2 regions of the Sphingomonas sp. R86521 genome follow, and region 2 is predicted to be linked to the other one. Evidence: predicted binding sites of a transcription regulator. Region 2 holds the regulator's gene; the other holds the start of a gene.
What was found. The regulator LexA, encoded in region 2, represses DNA repair genes until DNA is damaged. The targets are predictions, from matches to a motif close to GTTCCNCNCTTGTTCT.
Positions count from the first base shown of each region.

Region 1: the regulator LexA is predicted to act here: its motif matches at 8,670-8,685, upstream of SJY20_RS09050 (ATP-dependent helicase).

Region 1 covers NZ_JAXHBY010000001.1:1,945,362-1,960,235, forward strand. Annotated here, with positions in the region: gene SJY20_RS09025 (BadF/BadG/BcrA/BcrD ATPase family protein) at 1-49, shown strand, start outside; gene dgcN (N-acetyltransferase DgcN) at 150-1,187, shown strand; gene dgcA (N-acetyl-D-Glu racemase DgcA) at 1,145-2,134, shown strand; gene SJY20_RS09040 (TonB-dependent receptor domain-containing protein) at 2,268-5,090, shown strand; gene SJY20_RS09045 (dicarboxylate/amino acid:cation symporter) at 5,143-6,384, shown strand; gene SJY20_RS09050 (ATP-dependent helicase) at 6,381-8,666, opposite strand; gene SJY20_RS09055 (inorganic phosphate transporter) at 8,807-10,465, shown strand; gene SJY20_RS09060 (hypothetical protein) at 10,543-10,848, shown strand; gene SJY20_RS09065 (hypothetical protein) at 11,029-12,735, shown strand; gene SJY20_RS09070 (VOC family protein) at 12,783-13,175, shown strand; gene SJY20_RS09075 (MFS transporter) at 13,232-14,524, shown strand; gene rsmD (16S rRNA (guanine(966)-N(2))-methyltransferase RsmD) at 14,593-14,874, opposite strand, start outside.
Region 2 covers NZ_JAXHBY010000001.1:2,841,629-2,856,502, forward strand. Annotated here, with positions in the region: gene SJY20_RS13305 (hypothetical protein) at 163-318, shown strand; gene SJY20_RS13310 (molybdopterin molybdotransferase MoeA) at 315-1,499, shown strand; gene lexA (transcriptional repressor LexA) at 1,567-2,238, shown strand; gene SJY20_RS13320 (ComEC/Rec2 family competence protein) at 2,877-5,081, opposite strand; gene gltX (glutamate--tRNA ligase) at 5,101-6,591, shown strand; gene gltA (citrate synthase) at 6,615-7,898, shown strand; gene SJY20_RS13335 (hypothetical protein) at 7,898-8,101, shown strand; gene SJY20_RS13340 (ATP-binding protein) at 8,063-9,454, opposite strand; gene SJY20_RS13345 (DUF2336 domain-containing protein) at 9,451-10,560, opposite strand; gene SJY20_RS13350 (hypothetical protein) at 10,596-11,777, opposite strand; gene SJY20_RS13355 (Hpt domain-containing protein) at 11,841-12,134, opposite strand; gene SJY20_RS13360 (hypothetical protein) at 12,234-14,546, shown strand; gene SJY20_RS13365 (alpha/beta hydrolase fold domain-containing protein) at 14,565-14,874, opposite strand, start outside.

The sequences.
Region 1 (14,874 bases), 900 kb from region 2:
CGCCATCGACGGCGCGCTTAGGCTGGCCGGCTTCGAGCCCGCCGTCTGATACCGACATAACCCGCGGTTATGTCGCGGGCGCGCAATCGAACGGGCGTGTTTCCGTTACCATGGCCATAGTCTGCGGCACATGAACCGAGAGGTTTTCGATGATCCGCAGTCCGTACCTACTCTATCTCGGCCATTCCAACGACGAGGTCGGCATCAAGACCTCGCGGGGGCTTGCCGTGTTCCGACCCGAGGCCTGTGTCGGCGAATTCCGTCACGACGATTGCGGCCTGACGCTCGACTTGCCGCGAATGAGCTTCGCCGAGGCGGTGGCAGCGGGCGCGAAGACGCTCGTGCTGGGTATCGCCAATGCCGGTGGCAAGCTGGGCGACGATCTGGTCCGCGATGCGATCGCCGCGATCGAGGCCGGGCTGGACGTCGCGTCCGGACTGCACAACCGGCTGCGCGACGAACCGACGCTGGTCGCTGCGGCGAAGCAGCACGGCCGGTTGCTCCACGATGTCCGCGATCCCCGCCCCGACCTGCCGATCGGCAACGGCAAGCCACGCGCGGGTCGCCGGCTGCTGACCGTCGGCACCGATTGTTCGGTCGGCAAGATGTACGCCACGCTATGCCTGGAACGCGGCATGCGCGCGCGCGGGATGGCCGCCGATTTCCGCGCCACCGGCCAGACCGGCATCCTGATAGCGGGCGACGGCGTGCCGCTGGACGCGGTGGTGGCGGATTTCATATCCGGCGCGATCGAGCAGATTTCGCCGGCGCGCGACGATGACGGCTGGGACCTGATCGAGGGGCAGGGGTCGTTGTTCCACCCGTCCTTTGCGGGGGTGTCGACCGGGCTGCTGCACGGCGCGCAGGCGGATGCGCTGGTGCTGTGCCACGATCCCGTCCGCGAGCACATGCGGGGCCTGCCGCACTACGCGATGCCGGGACTGAGGGAGACGATGGACGCGAACCTGAGCGTCGCGCGGCTGACAAGTCCGCATGTCCGCATGGTCGGCGTCGCGCTCAACACCTCGAAGCTGTCGCCCGCGCAGGCCGAACGCCTGTGCGCCGAGACATCCGACCTGCTCGGTCTGCCCTGCACCGACCCCTTCGCAATGGGCGTCGACCCTATCATCGACTGGATCAACGCATGCTTCGAACCCTCGTCGCGCGTCGCGACGCTTTCGCGCTAGCCACGCCGTTCCGCATCTCGCGCGGGGTCAAGACCGTCGCGGAGGTGGTGACGGTCGAGATCGCCCAGGACGGCGTCGTCGGTCGCGGCGAGGGCGTCCCCTATCCGCGCTACGGCGAAACGGTCGAGGGCGCGCTGGCCGCGATCGCGGCGGTCCGCGGGGCGATCGAGGAGGGAGCGACGCTTGCCGAGCTCCAGCAGCTGATGTCGGCCGGTGCCGCGCGCAATGCCGTCGATTGCGCGCTGTGGGACCTGGAAGCCAAGCGTGAAGGCCGCGCGGTGACCGACATCTTGCGCGTCGCGGCGATCGGGCCGACGGCGACCGCGATGACGGTGGGGCTTGATACTCCGGAGACGATGGGCATCGCGGCGCGCGCGCTGGCCGGCGTTCCGCTCATCAAGATCAAGGTCGATCGCAGCGATCCCGAACGCCAGATTCGCGCCGTCCGCGACGCGGCACCGGGACCGCGGGTGATCGTTGATCCCAATGAAAGCTGGACCATCGCCGAGGTCGAACGGCTCCAGCCGTTGCTTGTCGACCTGCGGATCGACCTGCTGGAACAGCCGCTGCCGGCCGATGCCGACGATGCGCTGGACGGCTTCGCGCCGCTGGTCCCGATCGCCGCCGACGAGTCCGCGCACGTCGCTGGCGATGTCGCCGCGCTGCGCCGCAAATACCAGGTCATCAATATCAAGCTAGACAAGACCGGTGGTCTCAGCGGCGCACTCGCGCTCGCCGACGCCGCGGCCGCTGCCGGGCTGGGCGTGATGACCGGCAGCATGATCGCATCGTCGCTGTCGATCGCGCCCGCGCTGATCGTGGCGGCGCGGTCGTCGTTCGTCGACCTGGACGGTCCGTTGTGGCTGTCCGCCGACCTGCCGGGCGGGGTTCGCGGCGTCGACGGCGTGCTCTCGCCGCCGTCGCCCGGTTTCTGGGGCACGCCCTGAGTTCATGACGACCGCGACGACCCTGAAACAGGTGGGCCCTGAAAACAGGTGGGCGGAAAAAGCAGGAGAGATGTCGTCGGCAACGACCGGCGACCGAACGGGATCTGCACGTCTAATCAAAAGGGGAACTGCAATGACCGGATCACGATGGATCGCCTCCGCATCGACGCTGGCCATGGCGTTCGCATGGAGCGTACCTGTTTTCGCACAGGACACTCCGCCGACGGCTTCGGCGGAGGCAGCCGAACCGGCAGAGGTCACCGTGACCGGAAGCCGGATTCAGCGCGACGGGTACCGCGCCCCGACGCCGCTGACGGTCCTCAACAGCGAGGACATCCAGGCCAGTGCGCCCGCCAACGTCGCCGATTTCGTCAACGACATCCCGTCGCTGGTCGGCAGCGTGACGCCCGCCAATTCCAACCTCAACATCAGCGCGGGCAACGCCGGCGTCAACGCGCTGAACCTGCGCTCGCTGGGCACCGCGCGGACACTGGTGCTGCTCGACGGCCAGCGATCGGTAGGATCGACGCTGGGCGGGCTGGTCGACGTCAACACCTTCCCGCAAGGGCTGATCAAGAGCGTCGAGATCGTCACCGGGGGCGCGTCTGCGGCCTACGGCTCCGACGCAGTCTCGGGCGTCGTCAACTTCATCCTCGACAAGGAGTATTCGGGGATCAAGGGCGCCGCCGAATACGGCATCACCGACTATGGCGACGCGCCCAGTCGGCGTTTCAGCCTGACCGCGGGCACCGGGTTCGCAGGCGGCCGCGGTCACTTGCTGCTGAACGGCGAGATCGCGGTCCGCGACGGGCTGAACGGGGTGCCTCGCGACTGGAACAACCGCGGCTGGTACATGATCAACAACCCTGCCTACGTCGCGGGCAACGGCCAGCCCGAGCGGCTGGTCACGGCGAATGCGGGTCTAAGCCAGGCGACGCGGGGCGGGGTGATCACCAACACGGCGCTCCGGGGCACGCAGTTCGGCGTCGGCGGGCAGGTCAGCCAGTATAATTTCGGCACCGTGCGCGATCCGTGGCAGATCGGTGGGGACTGGCAGGCGACGCAGGTCAACGGGCTGCAGTCGCTCGACCCGGCAGAGAACCGCAAGAGCGCGTTCGGACGGCTGAGCTTCGACGTCGCGTCGTGGCTGAACGTGTTCGGCCAGGCATCCTATGCGAAGTCGCAGAACCTGGGCTGGCTGGGCGTGCAACCGAACCAGGGGAACATCACGATCCGGTCGGACAACGCCTTCATCCCGGCCTCGGTGCGGAGCGACCTTGTAGCGCGCAACATCGCGCAGTTCACGCTCGGCACCACCAACGCCGACCTGCCGATCCGCAAGAACGATACCGAGCGCGAGGTGCAGCGTTATGTCCTCGGCGCGAACGGCAAGTTCGGGCTGTTCGCAGGAAACGCACGCTGGGACGTCTATTACCAGAAGGGGATCAGCCGCACGCGCGAGATGGCGCGCGACATCACCAATACCGCGCGGCTGGCGCTGGCGCAGGATGCGGTGTTCGCGCCGGCAGGCAATGCGATCGGCGTCGCGGCGGGAACGATCGTCTGCCGTTCGACGCTGACCGCGCCGACGAATGGCTGCGTCCCGCTCAACCGGATGGGGATCGGCGTCGCGAGCCAGGCCGCGCTCGATTATGTGATCGGCAATCCGTTTCGGCGCCAGAAGTTCGAACAGGACGTCTATGCCGCGAACCTTTCGTTCGACGCGTTCAGGCTGCCGGCGGGGCCGGTGTCGGTCGCGATCGGGGGCGAGCATCGCCGCGAAAAGGTGTCGGGCTCGGTCGCGACCGAGTTCCAGTCGGGCTGGTTCGTCGGCAATTTCCTGCCCACCTTCGGCCGCTATGACGTCACCGAGGGCTATCTCGAATTGCTGGTGCCGGTGATCAAGGGGCTCGACCTCAACGGCGCGGTGCGCGCGACCGACTATTCGACGTCCGGCTATGTCACGACATGGAAGGCGGGGGTGACGTTCGAGCCGATCCCCGACATCCGGCTGCGCGCGACACGCTCGCGCGACATCCGCGCACCCAACCTCGGCGAGCTTTACACGGCCGGGTCGACGCGCATCAACACGCTGATCGATTCGTCGCAGAACAACGCGTCGGTGAGCTTTGCCGGCACGACCCGCGGCAACCCGCTGCTGAATCCGGAGCGTGCCGACCAATGGGGCGTAGGAATCGTGCTGCAGCCGCGGTTCCTGCCGCGGTTCGCGCTGTCGGTCGATTATTACGACATCAAGATCCAGGACGCGATCGGTTCGGTCGCGGCGCAGACCATCGTCGATCGCTGCAACGAGGGGGTGGAGGCGTTCTGCACCGCGATCGTGCGCGGGCCCAACGCGTTCGGCAGCACGCTGCAGGTGTTCGAAAGCCCGTTCAACTTCGCGCAGCAACGCGCCAGGGGGCTCGATATCGAGAGCTCGTACCGGGTGCCGGTCGGGACCGGCGACGTCACCGTGCGGGCGATGGCGACACGCTACATCAAGAACTACTTCAACAACGGCATCGACGCGCCGACCGATACCGTCGGGCAGAACGCATCCGGCGGGACCCCCAAATGGCTGTACCGGGTGCGGGGCAGCTACAGCAACGGGGGCACCGACCTGACGCTGATCGGGCGGGGGGTGAGCGCCGGGGTCTATGACACCAGCTTCGTCGAATGCACGACGGCGTGCCCGGTCTCGACCGTCACCAACCGGACGATCAACGACAACCATATCGATGGCGCGTTCTACCTCGACGCCACCGCGTCGCAGGCGATCACAATGGGCGACCGCAGTCTGGAACTGTTCGCCAACGTCACCAACCTGTTCGACAAGGATCCGCCGGTGGTCGCGCAAGGGCCCGCCGGTAGCGCGTATGCGACGCCGTCGACCAACCAGTCGCTGTACGACCTGCTCGGCCGGACTTACCGCGTCGGCGTCCGGTTCAAGCTGTGAGGTTCGGCGGGGATGGCATAGGGTCGTCGATCATGGCCGGGACGAACAAAGTATGATGCGACGCTGGTTCGCGATTCCGTTGTGGCAGCGCGTGCTGGGCGGGCTCGCGCTTGGGTTGCTGCTGGCGCTGGTGTGGCCGAGCGCGGCGCCGAAAGTGGCGTTCATGGGTGACCTGTTCATCCGTGCGATCCGGATGCTGGTGGCGCCGATCGTGCTGGTGACGATCGCGTCGGGGATCACTTCGCTTGCCGATCCCAAGCGGCTGGGGCCGCTCGGCGGTCGTGCGGTCGGGCTGTTCGCGGTGATGACTGCGATCGCCGTCACCGTCGGCATGGCGGTGGCGATGGTGATCCGCCCGGGCGTGGGCGCACCGATCGGCAGCGCGATCCCGAAACCGCTGGGCGCACCCGTCGCTATGTACGACCAGCTGGTCGGCATCGTCCCGCTCAACATCGTCGATGCGCTGGCCAAGGGCGACATGCTTGCGCTGATCTTCGTCGCAATACTGTTCGGGATCGGTACGGTACTGAGCGGCGAGGCGGGCAAGCCGTTCGCGGCGGTGCTGCAGTCGCTGTCGGCGGTGCTGTTGCGGATCGTCGGCGTGGTTATGGAGTTGACCCCGTTCGGCGTGTTCGCGCTGATCGCGAACGCCGTCGTGACCAACGGCGCGGGGGTGTTCCTCAACATCGGCTGGCTGGCGCTGAGCGTGGTGATCGGTTCGCTGATCCAGATCGTCGTGGTGCACAGCCTGATGCTGCGGCTGCTCGCGCGGGTGCCGGTGGTGCCGTTCTTCCGCGGGATCGTCGATGCGCTGGCGGTCGCGTTCTCGACCGCGTCGTCTTCGGCGACGCTGCCGGTCGCGATGACGGTGGCGGGTCGCAATCTCGGGATCGGCAAGCCGGTCTATTCGACGGTGCTGCCGCTTGGCGCGAGCATCGGCAAGGATGGCACCGCGATGTATGTCGGGCTGCTCAGCGTGTTCAGCCTGCAGGCGTTCTCGGTGCCGATCGATGCCGGGGTGTACGGGATCGTCCTGGTCACTGGCGCGCTGGCGGCGTTCGGCACCGCGCCGGTGCCGTCGGCGTCGCTGTTCATGCTGGCGGCGGTGCTGTCCGCGGTTGGGGTGGCGCCCGAACAGACCGCGCTGGTGGTCGGCTTCGTGCTGCCGTTCGACCGGCTGCTCGACATGACGCGGACGGTGCCGAGCGCCAGCGCGAACCTGACGGTGGCGACCGTGGTGGCGCGCTGGGAGGGCGAGCTCGACGATACCGCGTATCGCCGAGCGCGCGTCTAGCCGCCGATCGTCACGAAGCTGTCCATCACGCGTTTCTGGCCGGCATTCTCGAACTCGATCTCCAGCTTGTTGCCTTCGATCACCAGGATCGCGCCATAGCCGAACTTCTGGTGGAACACGCGCATGCCGACCGACAGGTCGTCGCGGCCCTTGTTGCCGAGGCTGACGGCGCTGGCGCGAGATTCGACGACGCGCGAGGGCCCGGCCGAAAAGCTGCTGCCGGGGCTGGCCGCGCGTTGCCAGCCGGGGCCGCGGCCGGTGCCGCGGGCGACGTCGGCGAACGGATCGGCCTTTTCGGACCAGTTGGCCTGCCACAGGCTCGCGCCGCCGGACATCGTCGTCTCGGCCTCGATATGCTCGTCGGGGAGTTCGGCGACGAAGCGGCTCGGGATCGACGAGTTCCACTGGCCGTAGATGCGGCGGTTGGCGGCGTGGATGATCACGGCCAGGCGCCGGGCGCGGGTTATCGCGACATAGGCGAGGCGGCGTTCCTCCTCGAGGCTCTTCACCCCGCCTTCGTCGAGCGAGCGTTGCGAAGGAAACAGGCCTTCTTCCCAGCCGACGAGGAAGACGGTGTCGTATTCGAGGCCCTTGGCGGCGTGGATGGTCATGATCGTGACCTGCGGATCCTGCGCGCCGCCTTCGTTGTCCATCACGAGGCTGACGTGTTCGAGGAACGCGCCGAGCGAGTCGTATTCCTCCATCGCGCGGACGAGTTCGCTGAGATTCTCCAGGCGGCCGGTGGCTTCGACCGACTTTTCCGCCTGGTACATCGCGGTGTAGCCGCTCTCGTCAAGCAACTGCCGCGCGAGTTCGGCGTGCGGCAGGCTGGTCGCCATGTCGCGCCAGCGGGCGATGTCGCCGACCAGCCGGCCGAGCGACTTCTTGGCGGCGCCGGTCAGTTCGTCGGTGTCCAGGATACGGGCGGCGGCGGTGGTCAGTGGTACGTTGGTGGCGCGGGCGAGCTGGTGGATGCGCGCCACTGCCTTGTCGCCTAGGCCGCGCTTGGGGACGTTGACGATGCGTTCGAAGGCGAGGTCGTCCGCGGGCTGGTTGACGACGCGCAGGTACGCCAGCGCGTCGCGGATTTCGGCGCGTTCGTAGAAGCGGAAGCCGCCGACGATCTTGTACGGCATCCCGATCGCGATGAAGCGGTCCTCGAACTCGCGGGTCTGGTGCTGTGCGCGGACCAGGATCGCGACCTCGTCGAGGGTCTTGCCGCTGCGGCGGACGAGGTCGATCTCGTCGCCGACGCGACGCGCTTCCTCGGGGCCGTCCCAGACGCCGATGACTTTCACCTTCTCGCCGACGTCGCGCTCGGTCCAGAGCTGTTTGCCGAGGCGGCCGCCGTTGTTCGCGATGACGCCGGACGCGGCGCCGAGGATGTGCGGGGTGCTGCGATAATTTTGTTCGAGGCGGATGATCTTCGCGCCGGGAAAATCCTTCTCGAACTTCAGGATGTTCTCGACCTGCGCGCCGCGCCAGGAATAGATCGACTGGTCGTCGTCGCCGACGCAGGCGATGTTCTTGCGCTCCTGCGCGAGCAGGCGAAGCCAGAGATACTGGGACGAATTGGTGTCCTGATACTCGTCGACCATGATGTATTTGAAGCGCTGCTGATAGATTTCCAGCACGTCGCGGTGGCGCTTCAGGATGACGAGCATGTGGAGCAGCAGGTCGCCGAAATCGCAGGCGTTGAGCGCGATCAGCCGGGCCTGGTACTGCGCGTACAATTCGCCGCCGCGGCCGTTGGCATAGCGTTCGCTCTCGCCGGCATCGATGTCGGCAGGGATGAGCCCCTTGTTCTTCCACTGGTCGATCAGCCCGGCGAGCGACCGCGCCGGGAAGCGCTTCTCGTCGATATCGGCCGCCAGGATCAGCTGCTTCAGCAAACGTAGCTGGTCGTCGGTGTCGAGGATCGTGAAATTGGATTGCAGCCCGACCAGTTCGGCATGGCGACGCAGCATCTTGGCCGCGATCGCGTGGAACGTGCCGAGCCACGGCATCCCCTCTACCGCGTCGCCGACCAGCCGACCGACCCGCTCGCGCATCTCGCGTGCGGCCTTGTTGGTGAAGGTGACCGACAGGATTTCGCTCGGCCATGCCTTCTTGGTGAAGATCAGGTGCGCCAGGCGGGCGGTCAGCGCGGCGGTCTTGCCGGTACCGGCGCCGGCGATGATCAGCACCGGGCCGTCGGTGGTCAGCACCGCCTCGCGCTGGGGTGGGTTGAGGCCGCGGAGATAGGGCGGGTCTGCTTGGGCGGTTTGAGCGAGTTCGGTCACCAGCGAACAGGTAGGGAACGGCGGCGACGGGGGCAAGCGCCGTCAGGGTGCCGCCGCCATCGAAGCGCGACAGGGCTGCTGATCCAAACGCACGCCCATGTCATAAAAACGTCACCATCGACGGCGAAGGCAGATGGGCCATGGCAACCACCCTTACATCGCGCGGTGAATCGACCGTGCCGCAGCCTGCATCCGCTCCTGCGGGTCCGCGCCTCGACCATTCGCTTCATCCGGCTAGCCGCTGGGTGTTCCTGGCGGTCCTGATCGGCGGGCTCGGCTATGCCGGGTTCAGCGTGTTCGTCGATACCGCGCAGGTCGGCGAGAGCCTGGCGTTCGGGGCGTTCGCATTCCTGGCGCTGGCGCTGGTGATCGCGCTGGGGTTCGAATTCGTCAACGGCTTCCACGACACCGCAAACGCGGTCGCGACGGTGATTTATACGCATTCGATGCCGGCGCCGCTGGCAGTCGTGTGGTCGGGGTTCTTCAATTTCCTGGGCGTGGTGCTGTCGTCCGGCGCAGTCGCCTATTCGATCGTCACGCTGTTGCCGGTCGACCTGATTCTCAACGTCGGCAGCGCCGGCGGCTTCGCGATGATCTTTGCGTTGCTGCTCGCCGCGATCCTGTGGAATTTGGCGACGTGGTTCGTCGGATTGCCGAATTCGTCGAGCCACGCGCTCATCGGGTCGATCCTGGGCGTCGGGCTCGCCAACCAGATCCTTCGCGGCGGCGCCGATGGCACGTCGGGCGTCGACATGGCGCAGGTCTGGAAAGTGCTGTCGGCGCTGGCGTTCAGCCCGTTGATCGGGTTTGCCGGCGCGCTGCTGCTGCTGCTCGTGATGAAGCGCTTCGTGCGCGATCGGACGCTGTATGAGGCGCCGAAGAACCAGTCGCCGCCGCCCAAGGGCATCCGCGCGCTGCTGATCGCGACCTGCACCGCGGTCAGCTTCGCGCATGGCAGCAACGACGGCCAGAAGGGCATGGGGCTGATCATGCTGATCCTGATCGGCTGCGCGCCGACCGCCTATGCGCTGAACCGCACCGTGCCCGAGAGCGCGACGCCGGGGTTCGTGCAGGCCGCACGAGCCGCGTCGACCGCGTACGCCGCGCATGCCAATGGCCCGGTCACCGACCTGCCTGCCGCTCGCGCGGTGGTAACGCAGGCGCTGCGGACCAAGCGGATCGACGATCCGGCGGTCTATGGCGGGCTGGCGGCGCTGTCGAACGACGTGTCGGACCGGATCGCCGGCTATGGATCGCTGGGCAAGGTCCCCGCGGCGGCGACCCCCAATCTGCGCAACGACATGTACCTGGTGCTCGACACCACCAAGCTGGTCGCGAACGACAAGAGCGCCAACGCGCGCTTCACGGCGCAGGAGGCCGACGTCCTGAAGGCGTACGGCACGCAGCTGGAGCACGGCACGCGCTACATCCCGTTGTGGGTGAAGGTCACGGTCGCGCTGGCGCTCGGGCTGGGGACGATGGTCGGGTGGAAGCGGATCGTGGTCACGGTCGGCGAGCGGATCGGCAAGACGCACCTGACCTACGGCATGGGCGCATCGGCCGAGTTGATGGCGGCGGCGACGATCATGCTGGCGGACCGCTACGGCCTGCCGGTGTCGACGACGCACATCCTGTCGTCGGGCGTGGCGGGCGCGAGCGTCGCGAACGGCGGCGGGCTGCAGCGGCGCACGGTGCGCAACATGGTGCTGGCCTGGGTTATGACGCTGCCGGTGGCGATGTTGCTGGCGGGCGTGCTGTACTGGGCGCTGCTAGGGCTGGCGCACGTACTGGGGTATTGAGCGCTAGGCCCTGTGCCGCGCGCGGGAACAAGTTCGCGATGGTGTCGTTACTTCCCCGTTATAACAGGGAGAGTATCATGTCCGATTATCGCACCACCGAGACCATCCCGCCAAAGCGCCGCAGCGGCGCGTCGACGATCGTGATCATCCTGGTCGTGATCGCCGTCATCGTCGGCGTGCTGTTCGCCACCGGGTTCTGGAGCGCCGACGTCAAAAAGGACGGCGCGCTGCCGCAGGTCTCGGTCAAGGGCGGCGAACTGCCGAAGGTCGATCTGGATTCGAAGCAGGTCGTCGTCGGTACCAAGAAGACCGAGGTCGAAGTGCCCAAGGTCAAGACCGAGACCGAGACGGTCGACGTGCCCACGGTCGGCGTGAAGAAGTAAGCCGGTACATCTGCCGACTTTGGAAGGCCTCCACCTCGCGGTGGGGGCCTTTTTCTTTGCCGTAATCGCTTGGTCGTCGGTCCAGTGCCTCCGCTCCCGTTGACTTAATCTGACACCGGTGTCAGCTTATCGCGTAATTGTGGATCGGGCCAACCCGACCATGTGACCGGGAGAGAGAGCATGAAGGTTCGTGTCGCGACGTCGGGTATTGCGCTGGTCCTCGCGCTGGCGGGATGTGGTGGGGACGATAATGGCGGAGCGGCCACGCCGACGCCGACGGCGACCACACCGCCTGCTCCGGCAAGCGCGAGCCTGCTGCCCGCGACCGGAGAGACCGCCGCGTACAAGGATACGCTGCTCAAACTGACCTTCGATACCGCGCCTGTGGTGACGGGCCTGGGCCAGATCCGGGTGTACAAGAGCGACGGGACGCTGGTCGACACCATCGACACCTCGCCGAACGTGGTCGCCGCGGGGGGCGAGACCCAGGTCGCGATCGGGGCCGCGAACACCGAGATCGACAAGATCGGCAACGGCGTGGCCAGCCTGACGCAGTATCGCTTCACCTATTATCGCCCGATCCGGATCGCCGGCAACAGCGCGACGATCAAGTTGCACGACGGCGTGCTGGCGTATGACACCAGCTATTACGTGCAGGTCGACCAGTCGGTGTTCAACGGCGGGTTTGCCGGTGCGGGCAGCTTTCCGGGGATCGGCGGCACCACGGGCTGGACGTTCCGCACCCGGTCGGCGCCGACATCCACGAGCACCCTGGTCGTCGACGACGACGGCGCGGCGGATTTTCGGTCGGTACAGGGTGCGCTGGATTATGTGATGGCGACCGGATGCCTGTCGTGCGCGGGCGCTGCGACCGCCAAGACGATCACCGTCAAGAACGGCGTCTATGACGAGCAGCTGTTCCTGCGCAACGTCAGCAACCTGACGATCGCGGGCGAGAACCGCGCGGGGACGGTCGTGCAGAACAGCAACTGGGAAGCGTTCAATCCGGGCACCGGGGGCAGCCGCGCGACGCCGAACACGACCTTCACCAATATCGGTGGCGTCACGACGCTGGGCAATCGACTGTCGCTCGGCGGCGGCCGTGCGTTGCTGCTGGTCGAGGGCGGCGACCTGCTCAAGCTGACCAACTTCACGATGACCAACACGCATCAGAAGGACGCCACGCAGAACAGCCAGTCGGAGGTGATCTACTATAACTCCGCGACGCTGAACGGATCGCGGTTCATCGGCACCGACATGAACTTCATCGGGACGCAGGATACGCTGCAGATGAAGGGATGGGTGTGGATCTACAACAGCCTGATCGCGGGCGATGTCGACTTCCTGTGGGGCTATCCGTTCGCCGAACTGATCGAGAATTCGGAACTGCGCACGGTCTTCGATCCGTCGGCGCCGACGTCCGGCGGTTACCTGTTCCAGGCGCGCAGTGCGAAGGGCTATCCGGGGTTCGTGGTGCTGGGCGGGTCGCTGACCGCTGCGAGTGGCGTGCCGGCGGGCTCGGCCTATCTGGCGCGCTCGGGGGGGAATACGCAGGCGCAGGGCTTCTGCACCACGCCGCTGGCGGTGGGCGGCGGATCGCCAGGCAACGCGAACCAATATTGCGATACGGTCGCGTTCCTGGGGGTCCGGATGGGCGAGCATATCGCGACCGCGGGGTGGTTCATCAATCCGGTGCCGAACCAGTTGCCGACCGCGCGCGAAGGCTGGCGTGAGAGCGGGTCGCTGACCGCCGCCGGTACGCCGTTGCCGCTCGCCGGGCGCGAGACGCGCTATGCCGCCAGCAACGCCGACCTGACGGGGCTGAACACCCGGACGAAGGTTTTCGCGCAGTGGAACGGCAATGCCGGGTGGAATCCGCAGCCCTGAGGTGTAGCGATCGCCGGGCGCGACGTTGCGCGGACAGGAGAGACTGTATGTTCAATCACGTCATGGTCGGATCGAACGACATCGAACGGTCGAAGCGGTTCTACGATGCCGTCCTCGGCGTGCTCGGGGCGGGCGAAGCGTTTCGCCACGTTGCGGACAGCGGGCATGTCCGGCTGTTCTACCGGCACGACGGCAATTCGTTCGGGGTCAGCGAGCCGATCGACGGCGAGACCGCGACGCCGGGCAACGGCTGCACGATCGGCTTCCGATGCGGGTCGCTGGCGCAGGTCCAGGCGTTTCACGATGCCGCCGTCGCCAATGGCGGAACATCGATCGAAGCGGCGCCTGGGCCGCGCGACACCGGCATGGGGCGGATCGACCTCGGCTATGTGCGCGATCCGGACGGCAACAAGCTGTGCGCTGTCCACCGCGGCGGTTGAATGGCGTAGTGAACGGGGCGGTTGACCGGGGCGGTGGATCGACGGATGCAGCGTGGATGACGACGCTCCGCTCCCACCGCCGCATCCTCGCCGCCAGCCTGGTCGGCACCGCGGTCGAGTTCTACGATTTCTACATCTACGCGACCGCTGCCGCTTTGGTGTTCGGGTCGCTGTTCTTCAGCGGGCAGTCGGCGGGCGCGCAGCTGTTGCTGTCCTACGCCACGTTCGGGCTGGCGTTCGTCGCGCGGCCGGTGGGCGCTGTGCTGTTCGGGCATTTCGGCGACCGGGTCGGGCGCAAGTCGACGCTGGTCGCCAGCCTGGTCCTGATGGGCGGATCGACGGTCGCGATCGCGTTCCTGCCGACCTATGCGCAGGTCGGCTGGATCGCGCCGGCGTTGCTGTGCCTGATGCGGCTGGGGCAGGGGCTCGGGCTGGGCGGCGAATGGGGCGGGGCGGCGTTGCTGGCGGTCGAGAACGCGCCGCCGCATCGCCGGAATACCTGGGGGATGTTCCCGCCGCTGGGTGCGCCGGTCGGGTTCCTAGCGGCGAACGGGCTGTTCCTGCTGCTCGGGCTGGTGCTCGATGAGGCGCAGTTCCTCGCCTGGGGCTGGCGGATCCCGTTCCTGGTCAGCGCGGTGCTGGTGGCGCTGGGGCTTTGGGTGCGGCTGAAACTAGTCGAGACGCCGGCGTTCCTCGAAGCGGAGCGTGCCGAGGCGATCCCGAAGGTGCCGATCGCGACGTTGCTCCGCGAGCATCTGCGGCCGACCTTCGCGGGCACGTTCGGCGTGATCTCGTGCTTCGCGCTGTTCTATCTCGCGACGGCATTTGCGCTTGGCTACGGCACCAAGACGCTCGGCTACAGCCGCGAGGCTTTCCTGGCGGTCGAACTGGTCGCGATCTGGTTCCTGGCGGCCGGCGTGATCGTCGCGAGCGTGCTGGCGGACCGGCAGTCGGCACAGCGGATGCTGGCGATCGGGTTTGCCGGGTGTGTCGTGGTCGGCGCGCTGATGGGGCCGATGCTGGGGTCGGGATCGCTGGCTGTGGTCGGGCTGTGGCTGGCCGGCGCGCTGTTCGTGATGGGGTTCGCGTACGGGCCGTTGGGCGGATGGCTGCCGAGCCTGTTCCCCGCGGGGGTGCGCTATACCGGGGTGTCGATGACGTTCAACCTTGGCGGGGTGCTGGGCGGCGCGCTGGCGCCGATCGTGGCGGAGGCGCTCGCGCCGCACGGGTTGTGGATGGTCGGGCTGTATCTGATGGCGGCGGGGGTGTTGAGTTTGGGAGGATTGCTGATCCTGGGTAAATCCTCCCCTGAAAGGGGAGGTGGCTGGCGTAGCCAGACGGAGGGGTAACCCGCCATCGATAGGGTGACACCCCTCCGTCAGTCCTGCGGACTGCCACCTCCCCTGCAAGGGGAGGACTAGATTGCCCGCAGCAATGTGATCCGGGCTTTCCCATGCACGCGCGTGGCGTCGACTTCGAAGCCCGCGAGTTCGACCAGTTCCTGCTTCGCGGTCTCGATGCTGATCCAGGTCGCGGCGTTGGTCCAGCCGAGGCGCGCGAGCTTGTCGAGCGCCACCAAGCCGGCGCCGGTGCCGTAAGGCGGGTCCATCATGATGACGTCGAGGGCCGCCGGCGCGGGTCCGAGCGCCATCACCGATGTCGCGCGGACGTCGGCGCGGACCTCTAGCTTGGCGAGATT
Region 2 (14,874 bases):
TCAAAGAAGACGACACGACCAACGTCAGCTATCCTCCCCTGAAAGCAGCAAGGCAGACGGTCCGCTTCCCGCCACTCTTGAACATCATCCGCCAATAATCCCAGACACTGCCAGCACCATTCCGCGCTGTCCTACACAGCCACGATATGCCAGCCCTTCGGCGTGACCCGCCGCGCCACCCTCCCCGAAAACCCCACCGCCGGGCACGGCCTCGACATGTGCGGCGCGAAACCCTTCCCGCGCCTCGACGTTCTCAACATTCGCGACGCAAAACACGTCGATCGCCTCAACATTCGCGCCGGAACAGCATCCCGATGACAACTCTCCTGCCCGTCGCCGAAGCCCAGTCCCGCCTGTTCGCGCTCGCCGGCCGCGTCGGTAGCGAAACCGTCGCGCTCCGGGAAGCCGCCGGCCGCTGGGCCGCCGAGGACATCCTCGCCAGACGGACGCAGCCCGCCACCGACCTCTCCGCGATGGACGGCTATGCGATCCGCTTCGACGACATGCCGGGGCCGTGGACCGTGATCGGCGAAAGCGCCGCCGGCCGGCCGTTCGCCGGCACCGCCAACCCCGGCGAAGCGGTCCGCATCTTTACCGGCGCGGCGATGCCCGCCGGCACCGACACCGTCCTGATCCAGGAAGAAGCCGAACGGTCGGACTATCGCCTGACCCTCAGCGGCGAAGGCCCACCCCGACTCGGCCGCAACACCCGCGCCCGCGGTCTCGATTTCAGCACCGGCGACCGGCTGATCGGCAAGGGCGACCGCCTCACGCCTGCCCGCATCGCAGTCGCAGCGACCGGCGGCCACGGTACCCTTCTCGTCAATCGCCGCGTCCGCGTCGCGGTCGCCGCCACCGGCGACGAACTGGTGCCCCCCGGATCGACCGACGACCCGCTCGCGCTCCCCGAATCGAACGGCATCATGCTGGCAGCAATGCTCGCCGACCTGCCCGTCGACATCGTCGACCTAGGCATCCTTCCCGACCGGCTCGATGCCCTGCGCGACGCGTTCGCCGGCGCCGAATGCGACCTGCTCGTCACCACCGGCGGCGCGTCGGTCGGCGACCACGACCTCGTCCGGCCCGCGATCGAGGCTGCCGGCGGGGTGATCGATTTCTGGCGGATCGCGCTGCGCCCCGGCAAGCCGATGATGGCGGGCAAGCTCGGCGACGCCACCGTGCTCAGCCTGCCCGGCAATCCGGTCTCGGCGTTCGTCACCGCGATGCTGTTCGTCCGCCCGGTCGTGGCGCACATCGCGGGCGCGCGCGATCCGCTGCCGCAGACTACGCATGCACTGCTCGGCGAGGACCTCCCCGCCAACAACGCCCGCACCGACTATCTCCGCGCCGAACTCAAGGACGGCCGCGCCTATGCCTCGACGATCCAGGACAGCTCGATGCTGCTGACCTTGGCGCGGTCGACCTGCCTGATCATCCGGCCTGGCAATGCGCCCGCTGCGCACATCGGCAACTCGGCGGAAATCCTGGTGATCGCGTAACGCGGCGCTTGACGTGGTAAATTTTGTTCCATAGAAGTTCCCAGTCTGTTCCGGACGGAGGATTGCCATGCTAACGCGCAAGCAGCACGAACTCGTCTGCTTCATCAACGACCGCCTCGAGGATACCGGGGTCTCGCCCTCGTTCGAGGAGATGAAGGACGCGCTCGATCTCAAGTCGAAATCGGGCGTGCACCGCCTGATCAGCGCGCTCGAGGAGCGCAATTTCATCCGCCGCCTGCCCAACCGCGCCCGCGCTCTCGAAGTGCTGCGGATGCCCGAGCGCGCCGAGAAGAAGGTTCCGGCCAAGGCCGCGCCCGCCCCGGCCAACGTCAAGCCGACGCCGCAGCCCGCCAACGACGTGATCGAGATCCCGCTCCACGGCCGGATCGCCGCCGGCGTCCCGATCGAGGCGTTCGAGGGATCGTCGATGCTCGCAGTCCCCGCAGCGCTGCTCGGCTCCGGAGAGCATTACGCGCTCGAAGTGTCTGGCGACTCGATGGTCGATGCCGGCATCCTCGACGGCGACTACGCCCTGATCCGCCGCACCGAGACCGCCCGCGACGGCGAGATCGTCGTGGCGCTGATCGAAGAGAGCGAAGCCACCCTCAAATACTTCCGCCGCGAAGGCGCCATGGTCCGCCTCGACCCCGCCAACCGCGCCTACGACCCCCAACGCTACGCCCCCGACCAGGTCCGCGTGCAGGGCAAACTCTCCGGCATCCTCCGCCGCTACGACTGAAGCTCTGGGCTCCCCGAAGGCGGGCGCCCAGGGTCACGCGCGCCGTCGCTGCCGGTACAAGTCGACCGCCCGACCCACTGGCGGAACTGGTCCTGAAATAGGCGAGACCCTCCCCAAACCCTTCATCCTGGGCTCGACCCAGGATCCAGAGTTACGAGCGCACCGTCCGTAACCTTGGATCCTGACGTTCGTCAGGATGACGAAGCTCTAGGTAATGACGACGTTCTCGTAACTGGCGACGTGTCTGGCATCCACCGACTCTCAGTGCCCGCCGAGGTGCGCATCCCCCCGGCCACCCGGTCACTACCCAACCCGTGAGCAGCACAATCGCAACCCCACCGGTCCGCTACAGCATCCTTCGATCCAGTCGCAGCCACCGTAGCCGTCACCCGGCCGGCCGACCGCGCCATGACCCCCAACGCTGCGACCCAACCAAGTTCGGGTTCAGCACAGGCTGAGCATCCTGGGCCGCCTCGACCGAAAACCGCATCCAGTTCTCCCGCGAAAGCGGGAGCCCAGGGTCGCGAGCGCACCCCCTGCGGGTACTTATTGAACACCCACAGTGACCGGCAGATCTGGTCTTGAATGGACGAAACCTCCCCAAAACCGTCATCCTGGGCTCGACCCAGGATCCAGAGTTACAAGCGCGGCGCCTGTGAAACTGGATCCTGACGTTCGTCAGGATGACGAGGACCGGCGAAACGCCCGCTGTCTCGGGAACGCCGCGAGTTCCTGAACGGCACCGGCGCCGCCACGGCCCGCCAAGGATGCGCGTCCTCCGGCGACAGCACCGTCACCACCCGTCCCGTCCCCAGCGTAATCGCAACACCACCGGTCCGCTGCAGCATCCAGCGATCCAACCGCAGCCACCGTGGCCGGCAACCCCGCGGCACACCGCGTTCGCTGACCACGATATCCGCCAGGCGACACGCCGCGATCAGCTCGGCGGTCGGCACCGGGTACCCGCTCCGTGTCGCCAGTATCCGCCACCGCCGCCCCCGCGCGACGATATCAGTCAGGCACAAATCCCGGCTGCACCGCGCATCCGGCTGGTCTGCCAGCAACAGCGGCTCACCGATCAGCCCGCCATTCTCTGCCAGCGTGTTGCGGACATAATCCCCCGCCCGGTCGCGCAACAGCGCCAGGCCCGCCGCCGTCCGCACCGCGACATGCCGCCCGTCGCCGGTCACCAGCAGGTCCGGCGCGGGGGTCGCCAGCGCCCAGCTCGCACCGAACAGCAACGGCACCACCCCTAGCCGCCGCCACCGCGTCCGCCACAACGCGATCCACAATCCGCCGCCGACCATCGCCGCATACGCCCCGTCCGGCATCGCCGGCAGCGACCGCACCGCACCCGGTGCCGCCGCGACCAGATGCGCGATCCACAGCAGCAGGTCGAGCGTGTGCTGCACCAGCCACCACAGCGGCGCGCCGAGGCCGACTGCATCGAACACCAGCGCCAGTGCCTCCAGCGGCATCACGACGAACGTCGTCAGTGGGATCGCCACGATATTCGCGACCGCACCGTACAGCCCGGCGCGGTGGAAATGATACACCGCGATCGGCATCAGCGCCGCCTCCACGACGATCCCGGTCAGCAGCAGCGACCCCAGCTCCCGCAGCAACCGCCGCCCCCGCCCTTCCTCATGCGGCCCGAACAGCGCCTTGATCCGCGGATGCTCGTGCAGTGCGACGATCGCCGCGATCGCCGCGAACGACAGCTGGAAGCTCGGCCCGGCCAGCGCCTCGGGGAGCGCAATCAGCACGATCACGGCACCCGCCGCCAAAGCCCGCAGCGTGACCGCCTCGCGTCCCATCGCCAATGCCGTCAGCACCAGCAGCGCCGCGACGCAGCTCCGGATCGTTGGCACCTGGCTGCCGGTCAGCAAAGTATACCCAATCGCCGCCGCGGCCCCCGCCACCGCGGCGATCAGCGGCAGCCGCACCCGCAGCGCCAGCCACGGACTGAGCGCCAGCAATCGCATCACGATCAGCATCGTCGCCGCCACCGCCGCGGTGATATGCAACCCGCTGACCGACAACAGATGCGCAAGCCCCGCGCGGCGCATCGCCTCCGAATCCTCCTCGCTTATCGCCCCGACGTCGCCGGTCGCGAGCGCCGCGGCGATCCCGCCCGCGCTGCCGTCCAGGCTGTCGGTGATATGCTTCGAAAGACGCCCGCGAAGCCCCGACCCGCTGTCGACATGCCCCGTCACCACGACCGGCGCAAAACCCCGCCCGGTCGCGCCGATCCCCGCGAACCACGCGACGCGGGCAAAGTCGTACGCGCCCGGGACCGCCGGCAACGGCGGCGGCATCAGGCGCGCGCGCAACGTGACGACGACGCCTTGGCCCAGCCCCTTGGGCGCATCATCCTCGGCCAGATTGACCCGCACCCGCGGCGGAAGCGCGAGGGGCAAACCACGCGAATCCGTCGCCGGTCCCAACGGCGCCAACGTCAACCGCACAAGCGCCCGTGCCGCGAGCGGCTCCACCGTTTCCACCCGCGCCGCGAACTTCGCCACCGTCGGCCGGTCGAGCACTGGCGCCGCCACCCGGTCCGCGCGCGCCCAGATCAGCCCGAGGCCGATCGCCGCGGCCAGCGCACCGATCGCGATCGCCCGCGCCGCCCGGCCGCCCCGTCCCGTCGCCAGCCCGCCACAGCCGATCGCCACCAGCACGAGCACCGCAGCACGCCACGCCACCGGATCGGGCAGCGCGAACCACGCCGCGATACCGACGCCCAGCATCACCGGCAGCCACAGGACGAGTTGGTCGCGCTCCGCCTCAAGCCAGCGCTCGATCGCGCGGCCGGTCCTCGCCACCCATCGCGGCAAGCCCATTTGTCGCCGCACAAGGGCCATGCTAGGGGCGGCAACGGCGGAATTCGCCATCGTTCTTACAGTCTGGGAGCACCCGCGATTGGGCGCAACATCTGAAACGCGCGGGCGTCCGTCCGCCCCCGTGGTTACCCGTTTCGCTCCGTCGCCGACGGGGTTCCTGCACCTCGGCGGCGCGCGCACCGCGTTGTTCAACTGGCTATATGCCAAGGCGAACGGCGGTACGTTCCTGCTCCGTATCGAGGATACCGACCGGGTGCGTTCGACGCAGCCGGCGATCGACGCGATCCTCGACGGGATGCGCTGGCTCGGGATCGACTGGGACGGCGACGCGGTGATGCAGTTCGCGCGCGCCGACCGCCATGCGCAGGTCGCGCACGAGATGGTTGCGGCCGGCCACGCCTATCGCTGCTACATGACCAACGACGAGATTGCCGAGATGCGCGCCGAAGCGCAGGCCGCGAAGAAGCCGCTGCGCATTCGCAGCCCGTGGCGCGACCATTCGGGCGGCGACCTGCCGAGCCGCTCGCACGTCGTCCGCCTGCGCGCGCCGACCGAGGGCGCGGTGACGATCCAGGATCAGGTTCAGGGATCGGTCACGGTGCAGAATGCCGAGATCGACGACATGATCCTGCTGCGCTCCGATGGCACGCCGACCTATATGCTGGCCGTGGTGGTCGACGATCACGACATGGGCGTGACGCACGTGATCCGCGGCGACGATCACCTCAACAACGCGTTCCGCCAGCTGCCGATCTATCGCGCGATGGGCTGGCCCGAGCCGATCTACGCGCACATCCCGCTGATCCACGGCCCCGACGGCGCCAAGCTGTCGAAGCGCCACGGCGCGGTCGGCATCGAGGCGTACCGCGACGAGATGGGCATTCTGCCGGAAGCCTTCGACAACTATCTGCTCCGACTCGGCTGGGGCCACGGCGACGACGAGATCATCAGCCGCGAGCAGGCGGTCGAATGGTTCGATCTCGCGCATGTCGGCAAGAGCCCGTCGCGGTTCGACCTGAAGAAGCTCGAGAACCTCAACGGCCATTACATTCGCGAGGCCGACGACGCGCGGCTCGCCGGGCTGGTCGCCGACCGACTCGGCCATGCGCTGCCGGATGGTGGCCTCGATCTGTTGACCCGGGCGATGCCGTCGCTGAAGCCGCGCGCCGCGAACCTCAACGAACTCGCCGACGGTGCCGGGTTCCTGTTCAGCCTGCGTCCGATCGCGATGGACGACGGCGCACGGGGGCTTTTGAGCGACGAAGCGAAAGCTTTGCTGACCAATCTTCATGCTGCCCTTGACGCGGTGCACAACTGGGATACGGAGACGCTCGAAGACGCGGTACGGCGTGTGGCCGAGGAGCGGGGCGTCAAGCTCGGCCAGGTCGCACAGCCGCTTCGCGCCGCGCTGACGGGACGCAAGACGTCGCCGGGCATCTTCGATGTGCTCGACCTGCTCGGGCGCGAAGAGAGCCTCGCACGGATCGCCGACCAAAGCGCGTCGGCCTGAGAATTCCAAGGAAGGATAACAGCATGAGCGAGACCGCAACCCTGGCCGTCGACGGCAAGGACGTCGAATTTCCGGTCATGTCCGGTACGGTCGGTCCGGACGTCATCGACATCCGCAAGCTGTATGCGCAGACCGGCGCGTTCACCTATGACCCCGGCTTCACCTCGACCGCGAGCTGCAAGTCCGACATCACCTATATCGATGGTGACGAAGGCGTGCTGCTGCATCGCGGCTACACCATCGGCGAGCTGGCCGAGCAGTCCAGCTTCATGGAAGTCTGCTACCTGCTGCTGAACGGCGAACTGCCGTCGGCCGACGAGCTCGACACCTTCACGCGCACGATTACGCGCCACACCATGGTGCACGAGCAGCTCGCGACGTTCTTCCGCGGCTTCCGTCGCGATGCGCATCCGATGGCGATCATGTGCGGCGTCGTCGGGGCACTGTCGGCGTTCTATCACGACTCGACCGACATCCATGATCCGGCGCAGCGCGTGATCGCGTCGCATCGCCTGATCGCCAAGATGCCGACGATCGCCGCGATGGCGTACAAGTACAGCGTCGGCCAGCCCTTCCTGTATCCGGACAACTCGCTCAGCTACACCGGCAACTTCCTGCGCATGACGTTCGGCGTTCCCGCCGAGCCCTACGTGGTGAACCCGGTCGTCGAGAAGGCGATGGACCGTATCTTCATCCTCCACGCCGACCACGAGCAGAACGCGTCGACCTCGACCGTCCGGCTTGCCGGTTCGTCGGGCGCCAACCCGTTCGCATGCATCGCCGCCGGCATCGCCTGCCTGTGGGGCCCCGCACATGGCGGCGCCAACGAAGCCGCGCTCAACATGCTGCGCGAGATCGGCACGGTCGACCGGATCCCCGAGTTCATCGCCCGCGCGAAGGACAAGAACGATCCGTTCCGCCTGATGGGCTTCGGCCACCGCGTCTACAAGAACTACGATCCGCGCGCGACGGTGATGCAGACCACCGTCAAGGAAGTGCTCGGCGAGCTCGGCGTCACCGACCCCGTGTTCGACGTCGCGATCGAACTCGAGCGTCTCGCGCTCAGCGATCCGTACTTCATCGAGAAGAAGCTGTTCCCGAACGTCGACTTCTATTCGGGCGTCATCCTCTCGGCGATCGGCTTCCCGACCTCGATGTTCACCGTTCTCTTCGCGCTCGCCCGCACCGTCGGCTGGGTCGCGCAGTGGAACGAGATGATCACCGATCCCGACCAGAAGATCGGCCGTCCGCGCCAGCTGTACAACGGTGCCGCACAGCGCGACTACGCGCCGATCGGCACTCGCTGATGTCCAGGCTCCGGCCGATCCTGTACGTCGTCGGCGTGCTTTGCACGCTGACGGGGTTGCTGTGGATCGGCCAGGGGCTTGGCTACGTCCATTGGCCGCAGTCGAGCTTCATGCTCGATCAGCGGCCATGGGCGGACCGCGGCGCGATCCTCGCCGCGCTTGGGCTAGCGCTGATCCTCGCCGCGCGGCGCATCCGCCGGTAGCGTCAGCACGAACCGCGCGCCCTGCCCAGGCGCGCTCTCGACCGTCAGATCGCCCTGCATCGCCCGCGCCAGCCGCCGCGCGATATACAGGCCCAGCCCGTTGCCACCGGCTTCCGACGGATCGACCCGCTCGAACTTCTCGAAGATGCGCACCTGGTCCTCGGGCGCGATACCCTTGCCCTGATCGGTGACGACCACCGATACATCCCGCGCCCCGCGCTCGACCACGGCGGTCACCTGCGATCCCGGTGGCGAATAGCGCACCGCATTGCCGATCAGGTTGACCAGGATCTGCAGAACCCGCCGGAAATCCCCCAGCGCCCAGCTCAGCTCGCCCAATGCCGGACGCGCGATCGTGACCCCTGCATTGCCCGCGCGCACGCTGAGCAGGCCTGCCGCGCGACGCGTGACGTCGGCCAGATCGATCCGCTCCACCGCGAGCGTGAAATCGGGCCGCTCCACGGCCTGCAGATCCACCAGATCGTTGACCAGTTCGAGCAGGTGCCGCCCCGCGCTGGCGATATCGGCGGCGTAATCGGCATAATCCGGCTGCACCGGCCCATCGGCCTGCGCGTTGATGCTGTCGGCATTGGCGACGATCCGCGCCAGCGGCGCACGCAATGCCCGGTCGAGTCCGCTGGTGAAGGTCGTCGACAGCGGAGCCTCGACCGGCGCGGGTGTCACCTCCGCCTCGACCATCCGCGCGGCGCCGACGAACCCGGCGAACGCACCGGTGCGGTCATGACGCACTTCGGCACTCAGCATCACCGGCCGCCCCGACCCGCGGAGACGTGCGGGCTGCCCCGTCATCGCGCGTCGCCGGGCCAGCGCATCGAGCATCGGCAGCGCGCCATCGTCCCCGGCTTCCAGCGCGAACATCTGCGTCAGCGGCTGGCCGAGCAACGCGATCGCATCGAACCCGTACCGCGGCCCTGCCTCCAGCGATACGAAGGTCAGGCACAGCGACGCGTCGGTATCCCAGCGCCAGTCCGCATCGCTGGCCAGGAACGTCGCCCGCGCATCGCTGGCGGGACCGATCGGCTGCCACGGCTGGACCTCGCGCCAGCCGCTGACCGCCAGGCGAATGGTATCGCCCTCTGGCTGGGCCCGGACCCACAGGTCGATGTCGGCGTCGTCGTCGGCGACCACCACGCCGCGTGAGACGATGATCCCCAGCCGTCGCGCGAGCCGTGTGATCGTCGCGAGCTGCGGCACCGCGAGCGCCCGCCCCAAATCCCCGCCCGCGCGCTGGTTCAGCGCGATCAGCGCCGGATCGGCGGAGTGCAGCACGCCGTCCATCCCGACTACCGCATGCGCAACCGGGTTCTCCGCGGAAGGATCATAGGCGTTCATCGCCGCTCCGAACGCGTCAGGGCGCGCATCGCGGCGCGAAAATCACGGTGCAGCGACAGCGGCGCCAACGCCGCACGCGCATCCGCCACGGAAATCGCAGCGATCGCGTCGAGCGAATCGGCGAATGCCTCGATATCCCGGCGCGGATCGGCTTCGGACAGGGCAAGCGCGATCCGTGCGATCGTCGGCCGATCCAGGTCCGCCGCCCGCAACGCGATCCACAACTGGTCGCCATCGGGCTCGATCGTCATGCGCCGCGCCTGCTCGAACTCGACCCCGATCGCCCGCGCCAGCACCGCGACGAACAGCGACAGGCGCCGGTCGCCGATCGCCTCGGTTAGCAGTGCCGCCAGCTCGTCGGGCCTCGCTTCGATCGCGCCGGCCAGCCGCATCGCGACCGCCTCGGGCCGCTCGCCCTCGTCATGCGCGCTCAAGCTGCGCAGCGCGGCATCGACCAGCGCCCGATCGACCGTCGCGCCCCCTGTGTCGTCAACGTCTCCGCGGATCGCGGCGGCGATCCACCACACCAGCCGGTGATGCAGTTCTGCCGGCAGGTCGCTGCCCGCGATCGTCCCGGCCTCGTTTGCCGAGCGCCGTCGGCTCTCGCTGGCCAGCAGGGCGTTGGCCGCGGAGGCAACCACGCTGTCGGGAACGCTGGCGAGCCGCACCAGCAGGCTCGATTCGTCGGGACCGGAAATCGCGATGGGCAGCGCGTCGGCGATCAGGTCGTGACGGACTCGTGCGACCAGTTCACCCATCAGCGCGTCGTCATGCAACAACCGCGCACGGGTCAGCCGCGCGACGACGCTGCCGCCGGGTTTGCCGGGTTTGAGGATCGCCTCGCCGCGTGCCGGATCGCCCGCGTTCGCGAGCAACCGCGCGGCATGGCGGCGAATGTCCGTCTCGATCGCACCGACGATACCGTCGAGCACCTGTGCCAGCCGAAGCCGCGTCCGCTCGTCCAACCGTGCGTCGGCGTCGAGGAAAAAATCGGCGATCGTGACCGCCAGCCGCGCGTCGGCACGACCACGCGCCTGTTCGGCCCACGCAGCGGCATCGATGCGCGATGGAGCGTCCTGGCTCGCGGGGTCTGGGCCGACCGACATGCCGTGCTGCTTACCTCCCTGTCGTTAAGGGCAAGCTAAGGCTGTCGAAGTCCTTCGACTACAGCCGCGAGCGTCGCGGCAGCGTAAATCGCCGCGATCGCCAGTCCGACCACCGGCAAACCGAGCACCGCGAACAGCGCGACGACCGCCAGATACGCCGATGGGCTGCCCCACCAAAGCTTCCGCACACGTTCCACGATCGCGCGCTCGCCCAGTGCCCCTGCCGCGACACCGGCAACGCCGATCGCGAGCGCGGTATTGTCGCCGGCATAGTCACTGACCAGGAACGCCAGCACCAGCACCGACAATCCGGCGACGCCGGCAACCGCGAGCGTCTGCGCACGCGCGACCGGGGCATCGTCGCGCAACCCGCTCAGCACCGACCCCAGCGCCAGCGTGATGCAACCGAGCAACGCCATGACCATGCCGGTCGCGAGCAGGCCAAAGCCTTCGCCGACGATACCTACCAGCCCGAATGCCCCACCGACCGCGCCCAGCGTGCTGCCGGCGACGTTGCGATCGACCAGTGACGGCAGCGCAGCGCGCGCGATCGGCGCGAGCACGTAGCGGTCGAACCACCCGCGCCGTCCCGATACGATCGTGACCAGCACCGCACGGCCGCGCTCCTCCAGCGTCCGTGCCTGCCGCTCGATGCCATGCCCTCCGCCGCGCATCGCATCGGTCGGCAGCAGGATATGGACCGCACGGCCCTGCACCGCGAGCCGCAGCAGCGTCGATTGGAGGTCGTAATCATGCGGCAGCGCGGCGACTTCGGCGACCCGGCTGGGATCGATCCGCGCGACCCCGGCCCACGCCATCTGGCCGCCGACGCGCTCGAAACCCGGTCCGGCATCGCCCTCGGGCACCACCAGCAGCGCCTCGCCCTCCTCAGCCGCCATCGCGGTGACGACGGCCTCGGTGGTGACCAGCCCGTCGCCGAGCATCAGGATCCGTGCCAGCGGATGCAGCCGCTCGACCGCCTCAGCCGCCGACCGCACTGTATCGACCGACACCCCGCGCCGCCCGATCCGCGCGATCGCGCCGAGCAGTTCGGGCGTCAGGCGCGCGACCACGACGATCACCTGGCTGACGCCTGCGGCAACCAGCAGCCGCGCCTGATATTCGATAAGCGTGACGCCACTGAACGGCAGCGTGGCGGCAAGACGATCGGGGCGATCGTCGGCGTCGTGAATTGCGAAGAGAAGGCCGGCTAACATCGCTCGGCTGTTAGGCGGTCGCGGCCGTGGATGCAAAGCCGTCGCCGTCGCCTACGAGCGCGCCTAGAGCCGCAGCACCGCGCGCCGCAGCTTCCTGAGCGCTTCCGGATCGCGCGGATTGCCCTCGGCGACCTCCATCGCGAGCGCCATCAGCCGGACTGCACCGAAACTCGCCGCAAGACCCTTCAGCCGCCATGCCGCCGCGCGCCATTCCTCGTGATCGGTCGCCAGCGTCATCGCGGTCAGCGCGCGTTCGGCGCTTTCGCTGAACGCCTGGCGCAGTTCGGCGATCAGTGCAGGCTCATCGCCCACCGCAGCCGCCAGCGTGGCGTCGATTGCTCCCGGGTCATAGGCCATGACGAACGGCCTACCGCAAAGACGCTTAAGAGAAGGTTATTCGCTTTGTGCGGCGGCGTTCTATGATAAACCGGCGTCATGAACGGGGGTTCGTCGATCATGGGATATCGTGCGGAGGCGGAAACGGCCGCGCCGATCGGCGCGTACAGGCAGACGCAAGACATGGAACACGATGCCCTGCCGCCGTCCGAACCGCGGTTCGACCTGCCCGAACATTATGAATACGCGTCCGAACCGGACCCCGAAACGGACGACGGTCCACGCCATCATCTGGCGCTGGCGATCGCCTCGGCGGCCGTCGTCCTCCTGTGGCTCGGCACCATGCTCTGGATGGCGCGCGGCGCACTTCGCACCCTCGATGCGATCGAACTGACCCAGTTCCTGGCGGCGCTCTGCGTGGTCCCCGCGCTGATCGGGATCCTCTGGATGCTCGGCATGCGCACCAGCCGTGCCGAGGCGCAGCGCTTCGGCGCCAGCGCGCGCGGCATGCGCGAAGAGGCGGCCAGCCTCGAACGCACCGTCGCCGCGCTGTCCGACGTCATCGACACCAACCGTGCGCTGCTCGCCGAACAGGTCACGCAGCTGATGATGATGGGCGACGGCGCGACCGAACAGTTGCGCACGATCAGCCGCGGCATGGCCGCAGAGATCGACCAGGCCGACGCCTATGCCCGCGACCTCGCGGATGCCGCCACCGCGGCGCAGACCAGTCTCGGCATCCTGATCGCCGCGTTGCCGCGCGCGCAGGCCGAAACCGACGCGATCGCCGAACGTCTCGATCGGATCGGGCTCGCCGCCAGCGATCATGCCGCCGCGCTCGATGCGCAGATCGGTGCGCTCGCCGACCGTGGCCGCGACGCCGATGCGATGGCAAGCGGCGCGGCCCAGCGGCTCGCCGCGCACATCGTCGGGATGGACGCGACCAGCGAAACCGCAGGCGCCCGGCTGGAGGCGATCACCGACGGCATGAGCGATGCGGTCGACCAACTCGTAGGGCGCACCGCCGATGCGGTCGAAGAAGCCCGCAGGGGTATCGTCGGGCACGGCGACGCGATGCTGGCGATGGTCGGCGCCAACCAGGCCGCGCTCGACAGCGCGGCGCGCGACAGTGCCGAGGCGCTCGCCCGCCGGATCGCATCGATCGAGGACGCGATCGAGCGCGTCGCGATCCGCCTCGACCTGCAGCGCAGTTCGGGCGAGCGGATCGTCGACGACCTCAACGCCGGGCTCGGCGCGGTCGAGACCCGCGTCGAGGCGATGCATCGCCAGGGCGTCGAGAAGTCGCAGATGCTCGCGGCGTCGATCAGCGCGCTCGGCGGGTCGGCCGACGCGATGACAGAGGCGCTGCAATCGGGCGAGGCGATGGCCAATCGCGCCATCGGGACGACCGAGACGCTGTTGATCGCGCTCGATTCCGCCGCGCGCGAGATCGACGAGACGCTGCCGGAAGCCCTCAGCCGCCTCGACACCCGCATCCTCGCCAGCAAGAGCATCGTCGTCGGTGCCAAACCCGAATTGCTCGCGCTGGTCACCGCGGCCGAGAGCACGCACGACGCGATCGAGGCGATCGCTGGCGTGGTCGGCGAACAGCGCCGCGTGCTCGACCATCTGTCGGGGACGTTGCTGGAAACGCTGGCAGCCGGGCGTGCCAAGGCCGATGCCCTCGGCCAGATCGTCGACGAGACCATCGACCGCACCAACCGCTTCTCCGAAGACGCCGCACCGCGCCTGGTCGAAGCCCTGCTCCGGGTACGAGAAACCGCCACCCTCGCCGCCGACAATGCCCGCGAAACCCTGTCGCAGGTCATTCCGCAGGCCGCCGACGCGCTGGGCAAGGCCGCTGCCGACGCAATGCGGCGCGCGACCAACGACACCGTGGAGCGCCAGGTCCATGCGCTCGCAGAATCCAGCGATGCCGCCGTCGAAGCCGCGATGCGCGCCACCGAACGCCTCGCCGAGCAGGTCCAGGAGATCGTCGACCAGACGACGATCGTGGAAAGCCGGATCGAAAAGGCGCGCGGCGAACGCGAGGACGCCGATCGCGACAGCTTCGCCCGGCGCGTGTCGCTGCTCATCGAATCGCTCAACTCGGCGTCGATCGACATCACCAAGGCGTTCGCGCCCGAAGTGTCGGACAGCGCCTGGGCGGCGTATCTGAAGGGCGACCGCGGCGTGTTCACGCGTCGCGCTGTGCGCATCCTCGATGCGGCCGAAGCCCGCGACATCGCGCGCTATTACGACGAGAACGACGCGTTCCGTGAGATGGTGAACCGCTACATCCACGACTTCGAGACGATGCTGCGCTCGATCCTGGCGCAGCGTGATGGGTCGCCGCTCGGTGTCACCCTGCTGTCGTCGGACATGGGCAAGCTGTACGTCGCGATGGCGCAGGCGATCGAGCGGTTGCGGTAAGTTCCAGCCCGCTGCCCGTCAGGTCAGCGCTTTCTCGAGATATGCGATCCAGCGCCGCGTGAAATCCAGCGACGCCCGGGCGATCGGTGCCGCGCCGTCGAACGCGTGGAACGCCGCGGGCACGACGATCAGGTCGACCGGCACCCCGGCCGCGCGCAAGCCACCGGCATAGGCCAGATCCTCATCGAGAAAGAGGTCGAGCGTACCGACGCCGACAAAGGCTGGGGCCAGCCCGGCCAGATCGCGCCGCCGCCCAGGCACGATGCCGGCCGGCACCTGCGCACTCCCGGCCGGCACGCCGAGCAGCGAGGACCAGCCGAAGCGGTTG